3 regions of the Mixta intestinalis genome follow, and region 2 is predicted to be linked to each of the others. Evidence: riboswitches for the same ligand, from Rfam matches in the RefSeq annotation. Region 2 holds a riboswitch; each other region holds the start of a gene.
What was found. A riboswitch is a leader RNA that binds a small molecule or an ion and turns the genes downstream of it on or off. The one in region 2 is predicted to bind thiamine pyrophosphate.
Positions count from the first base shown of each region.

Region 1: it holds a riboswitch for thiamine pyrophosphate, as region 2 does, so the genes downstream of both, thiB (thiamine ABC transporter substrate binding subunit) here and thiC (phosphomethylpyrimidine synthase ThiC) in region 2, are expected to answer to the same signal.
Region 3: it holds a riboswitch for thiamine pyrophosphate, as region 2 does, so the genes downstream of both, thiM (hydroxyethylthiazole kinase) here and thiC (phosphomethylpyrimidine synthase ThiC) in region 2, are expected to answer to the same signal.

Region 1 is NZ_CP028271.1:6,998-10,015, forward strand. Features, by position in the region: partial or broken gene thiP (thiamine/thiamine pyrophosphate ABC transporter permease ThiP) at 1-457, opposite strand, end outside; gene thiB (thiamine ABC transporter substrate binding subunit) at 433-1,419, opposite strand; TPP riboswitch at 1,465-1,582, opposite strand; gene sgrR (HTH-type transcriptional regulator SgrR) at 1,618-3,018, opposite strand, start outside.
Region 2 is NZ_CP028271.1:3,385,759-3,388,776, reverse strand. Features, by position in the region: gene thiC (phosphomethylpyrimidine synthase ThiC) at 1-1,653, opposite strand, end outside; TPP riboswitch at 1,738-1,837, opposite strand; gene rsd (sigma D regulator) at 1,965-2,471, opposite strand; gene nudC (NAD(+) diphosphatase) at 2,611-3,018, shown strand, end outside.
Region 3 is NZ_CP028271.1:2,017,821-2,020,838, reverse strand. Features, by position in the region: gene C7M51_RS09560 (PAAR domain-containing protein) at 1-1,017, opposite strand, end outside; TPP riboswitch at 1,360-1,456, shown strand; gene thiM (hydroxyethylthiazole kinase) at 1,490-2,281, shown strand; gene thiD (bifunctional hydroxymethylpyrimidine kinase/phosphomethylpyrimidine kinase) at 2,278-3,018, shown strand, end outside.

The DNA of each region.
Region 1 (3,018 bases), 1.3 Mb from region 2:
GCGGCAGATTAAAGAAGACGTGCGCCAGCAAAATCCCCTGCAACCCGTAAGGCGAGAAGTGATATTCGATACCCAACAGGGCGCAGAGTTGTGCCAGCCAGCCTTCGCGCCCATAAACGCTTAACAGACCGAACACCGCCACCAGCACCGGCAGCACCAGCGTCATTGCACAGAGGCGCAGCAGGAGCCGACGGCCAGGGAAGCGCCGTCGCCAAAGCGCCCGCGCCAGCGGAATCGCCGGGATCACTGACAGCAGAGCGGAAAGCAGTGCCTGCCAGAAAGAAAAGGCGATGACGTGATGCAGGTAGCTATCCTGCATCAGGGCGCGCCAGTTGCTGTCCGGTGCGTTAAACCAGAGCGCGCCAAACGCCAGCAATGCCACGCCAGATAACAGCGTAGCGGTCAACAATCCCGGCCACAGCCAGCCGGGGATCAGCGGCTGACGGCGCGTTGCCATGTATTAATCCATGTGGCACGCTGTTGCGCCACCTGCTGCGGCGTAAACTGCAACGCGTTTTTTGGCACGGTCAGGCTGTTAAAGCCTGGCGGCAGCGTGATATCGGTTACCGGATACATCCAGTTGCCGGTGGGGATGGTCTGCTGAAAGGGCTCGCTGACGATAAACTGCATAAACTGCTGCGCCAGCTGCGGCTGCGGACTGTTTTTTAACTGCGCTGCCACCTCAACCTGTAAATAGTGGCCTTCGGCAAAATCAGCTGCCGCGTAGCGATCTTTGTTCTCGGCAATCAGGTGATAAGCAGGGGAGGTGGTGTAGCTCAGCACCAGATCGCCTTCCCCTTTCAGGAACAGCCCATAGGCTTCGCTCCAGCCTTTGGTGACGGTAACGGTTTTCTGCGCCAGCTTCTGCCACGCCTGTGGCGCTTCGTCGCCATACACTTTTTGCATCCACAGCAGCAGCCCCAGCCCCGGCGTGCTGGTACGCGGGTCCTCGTAAATCACACGCCATTTTCGATCGCTTTCTGTCAGCTCTTTCAGGCTTTTCGGCGGATTTTTCAGCTTGTTTTTATCATAGACGAAGGCGAAGTAGCCGTAGTCGTAAGGGATAAAGGTACGGTCATGCCAGCCGCCCGGCAGCGCCAGTTTGGCGGTGTCTACTTGAGATGCAGTGAACAGGCCGGTCTGTTCTGCCGCCGCTACCAGATTATTGTCCAGCCCCAATACCACATCGGCCTTACTGTTTTTGCCTTCCATACGCAGACGGTTTAACAGTGAAACCCCATCTTCCAGCGCGACAAATTTCAGTTCACAGCCGCACTGCGACTCGAACGCTTTTTTCACCGCCGGGCCTGGGCCCCATTCTGCGGCGAAGGAGTCATAGGTATAGACGGTCAGCGTGGGTTTGGCGGCAAAAGCAGGGGCAGACAGCAACAGCAGAACGGGCAAAACTTTTTTCAACACGTTGCGCTCCTTGAGGAGAATAAATAACAGGGCGCATGATCTGAGGACGTAACGCATCTCAAATCCCTACGCCGGTATTAACCGGATCAGGTTCGACGGGTCTCTCTCAGTGAAGCAGCGCGTCAGCGAACGCTCGCGTCTCTCCACACCCCGTTGAGAACGGCTTAGTGTAGACTTTTCGTCAAATTAACGAAAGTATCAGGATTCAGGTGGTGCGAACCAGGCTGATTTAAAGTCAAACCAGCCGAGCGTGTTCATGCGCATGCCGCGCATGCTGCGCTGTCCTTCCAGCACCAGCCAGTGATGAAACAGCGGATGCAGGTAGTGATTCTCTACCAGCTTTTTACACCAGTCTGCCAGCGTCAGCTGCTGGTTGCGCCAGCGTCCGGCGTCTCCCTGCCAGTCAATATCAATGCAGTACTGTAGCAGCGGCAGTTCGTAGAGCAGGGCGAAAACGGAAAAACCGAGCGGCAGCGTAAAGTTGGCGCTGCCGAGCCAGATATCACTTTCCGCTGCGCCGTGATGCCAGTTAACATAATCGATCTCCTGCACGTTCAGCTGCACATTATGCTCTGCCAGCAGCGGAACCAGCAGTTTAATCAGGGCACGATGTTCACTGTGGTCACGGTAGCTGGTCAGCGTCAATGAACTGAGGCCCACCGGTTTGGCAACCTGCTGTGTATCCTGCCGATGGTGCCAGCGCGGCAGTAAGCCCCACGCCGGGAACCAGTAGCGTTGATAGCCGGGGCTGGCATGGTTGAGCAGGGCGACCGGATTGAGCAGCGAACTGACCCAGCGGCGTACCTGTTCATCACGCCCTTTTGTCGATCGCCGATCGAACAGCAAAAAGTAGCAGCCTTCTTCCAGACGACTTTCCTGCGACGTTTCTTCTTCCCGATCTGCTTTATCACCCTGAACCTTCACCCCCGCGTAGTCCAGATCCTCACCGATATCGGGCAGAACCCAGATATTGACCTCATCAATCAGTGCGCGATAGCCAAAATAGTCATCAAACGCCTGAATTTTTAGCTGGGATTGCTGGTTAAGCTCAACCAGGTAAGGGCCAGTACCAACCGGATGACGGTTATAATCGGGCAACTCTGGCCATTCACGCGGCAGGATCATTGCGCTAACGCTACCCAGTAGCCAGGGTAGCCAGAGATCGGGCTGACTGAGATGAACATCCAGCGTCCAGGGCGTTGGCGATTCAATATGCGTTAAGTGAGAGTACAACGGCTGAGAAGTCAGACGGCGCAGGCTGGCGATGACATCCGCCATATCCAGCTCGCGCCCGTGATGAAACTGAATGGCCGGGCGCAGATAGAAGCGCCAGTGCTGCGGCGACAGCGCCTGCCAGTGGTGGGCAATATCGGGCTCCAGTTCCCCGTTTTCCTCATTTATATGCGTCAGGCCGTTAAAGATTTGCCGTGCCAGATGAGTTTCCGAACGACGCAGCGGCGAGCCGGGCAGCAGGTTCAGCATCGGGCGATAATAGAGAATGCGCAGGATATGTTTGCCCTGACGAAAGCTGCGCCCCAGGCGTGAGGCGATCATCTGCCGCGCCTGATTTTTATCTCCTACCAGCTGCACCAGCTGATC
Region 2 (3,018 bases):
AAACTGATCTTCCCAGCGGAATTCAAAGCGCGCCTTCGACATGGCGTTATCACGGATCTGTGCGCCGGGATGACCTTTGGCAAGATCGGCAGCGTGAGCGGCGATCTTGTAGGCGATCAGGCCTTGTTTAACGTCCTCCTTGTTCGGCAAGCCTAAATGTTCTTTCGGCGTGACGTAGCAGAGCATTGCGCAGCCGAACCAGCCGATCATCGCCGCGCCAATACCGGAGGTGAAGTGATCGTAACCGGGGGCGATATCGGTGGTAAGCGGGCCAAGCGTATAGAAGGGCGCTTCGTGACAATGCTCCAGCTGTTCAGTCATATTGCGGCGGATCATATGCATCGGCACATGCCCCGGCCCTTCGATCATCACCTGCACATCATATTCCCAGGCGATCCTGGTCAGCTCGCCCAGCGTATAGAGTTCGGCAAACTGTGCTTCATCATTGGCGTCCTGAATCGAGCCGGGGCGCAGGCCGTCACCCAGCGACAGCGCCACATCATAGGCGGCGCAGATTTCACAAATCTCGCGAAAGTGTTGATAAAGGAAGTTTTCCTGATGGTGGGAAAGGCACCACTTCGCCATGATCGATCCGCCGCGGGAAACGATCCCGGTAAGGCGCTTCGCCGTCATCGGGACATAGCGCAACAGCACGCCAGCATGAATGGTGAAATAGTCCACGCCCTGTTCCGCCTGTTCCAGCAGCGTATCGCGGAACAGTGCCCAGGTCAGGTTTTCAGCAATGCCGTTAACCTTCTCCAGTGCCTGATAAATGGGGACGGTGCCAATCGGAACCGGGCTGTTACGCAGAATCCATTCGCGCGTTTCATGGATATAGCGCCCGGTGGAGAGATCCATCACGGTATCGGCACCCCAGCGTGTCGCCCAAACCAGCTTCTCGACTTCCTCTTCGATAGAGGAGCTGACGGAGGAGTTACCGATATTGGCATTCACCTTCACCAGAAAGTTGCGGCCAATAATCATCGGTTCCGCTTCCGGATGGTTGATATTGGCGGGAATAATGGCTCGTCCGGCGGCTACCTCCTGACGCACAAACTCCGGGGTAATATTCTCCGGCAGCCGGGCGCCGAAATCGTGCCCCGGATGTTGCTGGCGCAGTACCTCGCTGCGAATGCGTTCGCGGCCCATATTTTCCCGAAGGGCGATGAATTCCATTTCCGGCGTCACTATCCCCTGACGCGCGTAGTACAGCTGCGTAACCCGGCGGCCCGGTTTCGCCCGTCGCGGATGCGGCAGATTATCGAAACGCAGGTGATCGAGACCTTCATCTTTCAGCCGTTGCTGGCTATAGCTGGAGTTGAGTTGGGTTTGTTCGCTATCGTCGCGCTGGGCGATCCAGTCGCTGCGCAGGCGCGGCAGACCCAGATGAACATCAATTACCGCTTCGGCATCGCCATAGGGCCCCGCGGTATCGTAAACCGGTACGGCTTCGTTAGGCTCGTAACGCGGCTCGTTTTTATCACCGCCGACCAGGGTGGGGCTAAGCTGAATTTCACGCATCGGTACGCGAATATCGGGGCGGCTGCCGGTGATCCAGATGCGTTTCGAATTAGGGAAGGCGCTTCCCTGTAAGGAAGAGATAAACTGTTGCGCCTGAGTGCGCTGTTCACGACGGGTAGGTTTAGCAGACATAGCAATCTCCAGATAAAGGAACGTTGCTTGTCCGGAGTTCGGAAGGAGTAACGACACAGCATCAGCCTGCGCTGACGGCGTGAAAAGTTCTGTACTCTTGTTCCCTTCGCAGGTACTAACCTGATCAGGTTCCGCGGATCCCGAATAAACGGTCTCAGCCTAAAAGGCACTCCGACAAGATGAAAAACGGGCGTCAGGCTGGCTGACGCCCCTGACCAGCGGCGCATTACGCGACATCAGGTCATAAAAAAGCCCCTTCAGCATAAAGGGGCGTTTAAGAAACTACAAGGGGTTCTTACCCTGGGTTGCTGTTACGCGGGGCGCGTAATAGTTTGATCGTTAGCCGGTTGTAACGAGGCCAGATTATTATCGTAGGCCAGCTGGATCAGCTTATCTTCCAGCGTAAAGCGCACTTCCAGCGCTTCGCCTACTTCAGAAAGCGCCTGCTGAAACTCAAGACAGTTATCGTGATCGATAGCTGCTTCCAGATGAGAATCATATAGCTGCATAATAGTTTCGGTATTGGCTTGCAGGCCGGGGTAAATCTGTGCTGCCGCCAGCAGCGGGCTGTCGCCGGTCATCTCTTCAATGATGCGTTCATAAATATTGAAATGGCCGGTAGAAAGATAATCCACCAGGTTCTGACAAAAATTATCAAGCGCCTGTTCATCCAGCGCGGTGAGAGACTCTTTATTCGGCTTGATGCCGACCACTTGATAATAAGCAACCAACAGTTGCCTGCGCGCATTCAGCCAAAAATCTACCAGTTCATTACGGCCACCTACGCGCTCGGTCAGAACGTTTAACTGGTTAAGCATGTTTGTCTCCGTGAGTTATAGTCTTACCGCTACTTATAATTACCATCAGTACAGAGGCCGTGTCCCGTATCCTTTCCTGTTTTAAGAATAATTACGGTGCCAGTCACAAAAAGCGTGCTGAAGCAAAGGGTGCTTTCCTATGGAACGAGAACTAACAAGCGTAGACGCTGGCTGGTGGGTTGTCAGCCATGAACAGAAAATATGGTTGCCAAATGGTGAATTACCTTTCGGTACGGCACAGGAGCTGGGGCTAACCGGTGCGCGCGGGGCCGCTATCGGTGAATGGCAGGGCGATACCGTCTGGCTGATCCGCGAGAATCGCAGCGAGAGTATGGGATCGATTCGGCAGATTATCGATCTTGAGAGCGGCTTGTTTCAGCTGGCCGGGCGTGGCGTCCAGCTGGCGGAATTTATACGTTCGCACCGCTACTGCGGCTACTGCGGTCATGAAATGCACCTCAGCAACAGTGAAAACGCCTGTCTGTGTGCGCACTGTCGCCAGCGCTACTATCCACAAATTGCGCCCTGCATCATTGTGGCGATCCGC
Region 3 (3,018 bases), 1.4 Mb from region 2:
GATATATCCTGTGTATCGCATTGCTTTAACGTATTTAGCTGCCCGTTCGATGTGCGTTGCATAACCTTCGATATCGCTAATGCCTGTTTCATTCCATTTATGAGTTATCGATTTAGTTGATAAACCAAGCGCACTTTTTAATTTGTGGTATTCACCGAGTTTCATTCCTTTATTAAGGAAGCCAACTTTAAGTATACGATCAAGTTCCTTGAATAGTTGAGCACGTTTAACATAGAACTGCTCACCAATTAATGCGCCTCGCGTCATATAGGCGTTTTTATAAGTTTCCTGGATCTCTTTCAAAATTTTTTCAATGTTCTCAAAATATTTACCAACCGGTTCGGCAGCAAGGCCAATACCTTTATCTGCAATGCTGGTGAAATTAGCTATGGTGGCGTAATGTTTGTGCAGGAAATTAGCTTCTTCGTGGGTTAACGGTTCCAGCGCGGCATCAATCCGTGCTTTTGCTGCCTGCATATGCGCGATCTGCTCGCTATCCTGCTTTTCAGGATCAACCAGAAGCATAATCGAACCGGCTTTATAACTTTTGTCTGCGCCGTTCAGCGTAGCAAATAGCGCTTTGGCTCCTGCTGGTGGGGTGCCTGTGAATAACAGACGCTGCCAGGCTTCTGTAGTACCACCATATGGGAGAACGGCAAAACCAGCGTCTGTGCCAGTTTTCTTCTTCGCTGACTGTGCATATTGCTCTGGCTCTGCCTGCTGCTGTTGAGAGGCAACAAGAGTGGTGGCTGCGGTTGACGTTTCAGCCTGATATTTTGCTGGCGCATAAGAAGGGGATGTACCTGGGCCTATCGGACCCAAAGGGGCTATGATTCGGTTAGATCCAGAAGGACAGCCGCATAAAACAGCACATCTGTCGACGGCAACAGGTATTTGATGAATTCTGCGGTGTGGTTCGGCTTCAATAATCTTCCCTTCTTTACCACATTTTGGGCAAGGCGTAGTTTTGTCCCCCAGAACAATTGGACGGCGCCCAAGAATATGGCCTACTGACAGAGAAGGAATAAGTTTTGCTCCAGTAGTGGTTTGATCACCGCTTAATGCCTGTCCTTTTCCCAGTACGTTAGGGCGCATCCCTCCCGTTGAGCCAACGGTATACTGATTCATAAATCCTTTTACCTGCTACAGAAATTATCATCGTGCTTATTTTACAAACAATAACCATAGGCACAACAAAATAAAATGAGGTTGGGGTAATCTGTTTTTTGTGACGAAAGAAAACATCTTATCACTTAACCATATTACACATACCCCAAAAAGGCCTTCTTCACCGTTTACAAGCTTCTCTGCTGGCATTACTATCCTGACAAGGATTAATGTTGAATCCCAACAACTTGTAATAATGACTCGGGGTGCCCTTCCTTGTGAAGGCTGAGAAATACCCGTACCACCTGATCTGGATAATGCCAGCGTAGGGAAGTCAGATGCCTGCCCGGCATTGCCTTCTTAAGCGCCGGCCAGGAGCATTATGAAACAACCTGACCTGCCTGATACCGCGCTTGTTGCGCAATCTCTTTCTCTCTTCCGCCAGCGCGCGCCGCTAATCCACTGCATGACTAATGATGTGGTCCAGTCCTTTACCGCTAACGTGCTGCTGGCGCTGCACGCTTCGCCTGCGATGGTTATTGATGCCGATGAAGCGGCACAGTTCAGCGCTATTGCCGATGCGTTGTTGATTAACGTCGGTACTCTGACCTCCACGCGCGCTAAAGCCATGCAGGCTGCGGTAGAGTCGGCCAGCGCCAGCGCTACACCCTGGACGCTCGATCCGGTCGCGGTAGGGGCGCTGGATATGCGCAGTGCCTTTTGCCAGCGGCTGCTGACGTTAAAACCCGCCGCTATTCGCGGCAATGCCTCTGAAATTCTTGCGTTATCGCTACAACAGGTGGGTGGGCGCGGTGTGGATACACAACATCAGGCAGAGGAGGCGCTGGCTGCCGCGCAGCATCTGGCGCAGCGCTGCCAGAGCATCATCGTCATAACCGGCGAGGTGGATTACGTGACCGATGGCGAACGTACGTTTGCTGTGCATGGTGGATCGCCGCTGATGACGCGCGTGGTCGGTACGGGCTGCGCGCTGTCGGCGGTAGTTGCGGGCTTTGCGGCGCTGCCGGGTGACAGATTACAGCACGTCGCCAGTGCCTGTTGTGTTATGGCCTGTGCAGGCTCGCAGGCGGCATCTGAAGCGCATGGGCCAGGCAGCTTCATTCCGGCATTTCTCGATGCATTGTGGAATCTGAACGAGGAGAAACTGAAATGATGCGGATTAATGCGTTAACTATCGCTGGTACCGATCCCAGCGGCGGCGCAGGTATTCAGGCTGATTTAAAAACCTTTTCCGCGCTGGGCGCTTACGGTACCAGCGTAATTACCGCGTTGGTGGCACAAAACACCTGCGGCGTCCGTTCGGTTTATCGCGTTGAGCCGCAGTTTGTCGCCGCGCAGCTGGATGCGGTGCTGGAGGATGTGCGCATCGACAGCGTTAAAATCGGCATGTTATCAGAAAGTGATATCGTAGAGGCCGTTGCAGAAAGGCTGAGCCGTGCCGTGATCCCCTGGATTGTGCTCGATACCGTCATGCTGGCAAAAAGCGGCGATGCGCTGCTGTCGCCGCAGGCGGTCAAAACGTTGCGCCAGCGTCTTCTGCCGCAGGTTTCACTGATTACGCCTAACCTGCCGGAGGCGGCGGCGCTGCTGGAAACCCGCCCCGCTCGCGATGAAAATGAGATGAAACAGCAGGGCAGAGCGCTACTGGATCTGGGCTGCGAGGCGGTGCTGATCAAAGGCGGGCATCTCAGCGATACTGAAAGCCCGGACTGGCTGTTTACCCAGCACGGCGCGCAGCGCTTTACCGCGCCGCGCATCGCTACCCGCAACACGCATGGCACCGGTTGTACGCTTTCCTCGGCGCTAACCGCGCTGCGCCCTCGACACAGCGACTGGGCCAGCACCGTAACGGCAGCGAAAGCGTGGCTACAGGGCGCGCTTGAGCAGGCC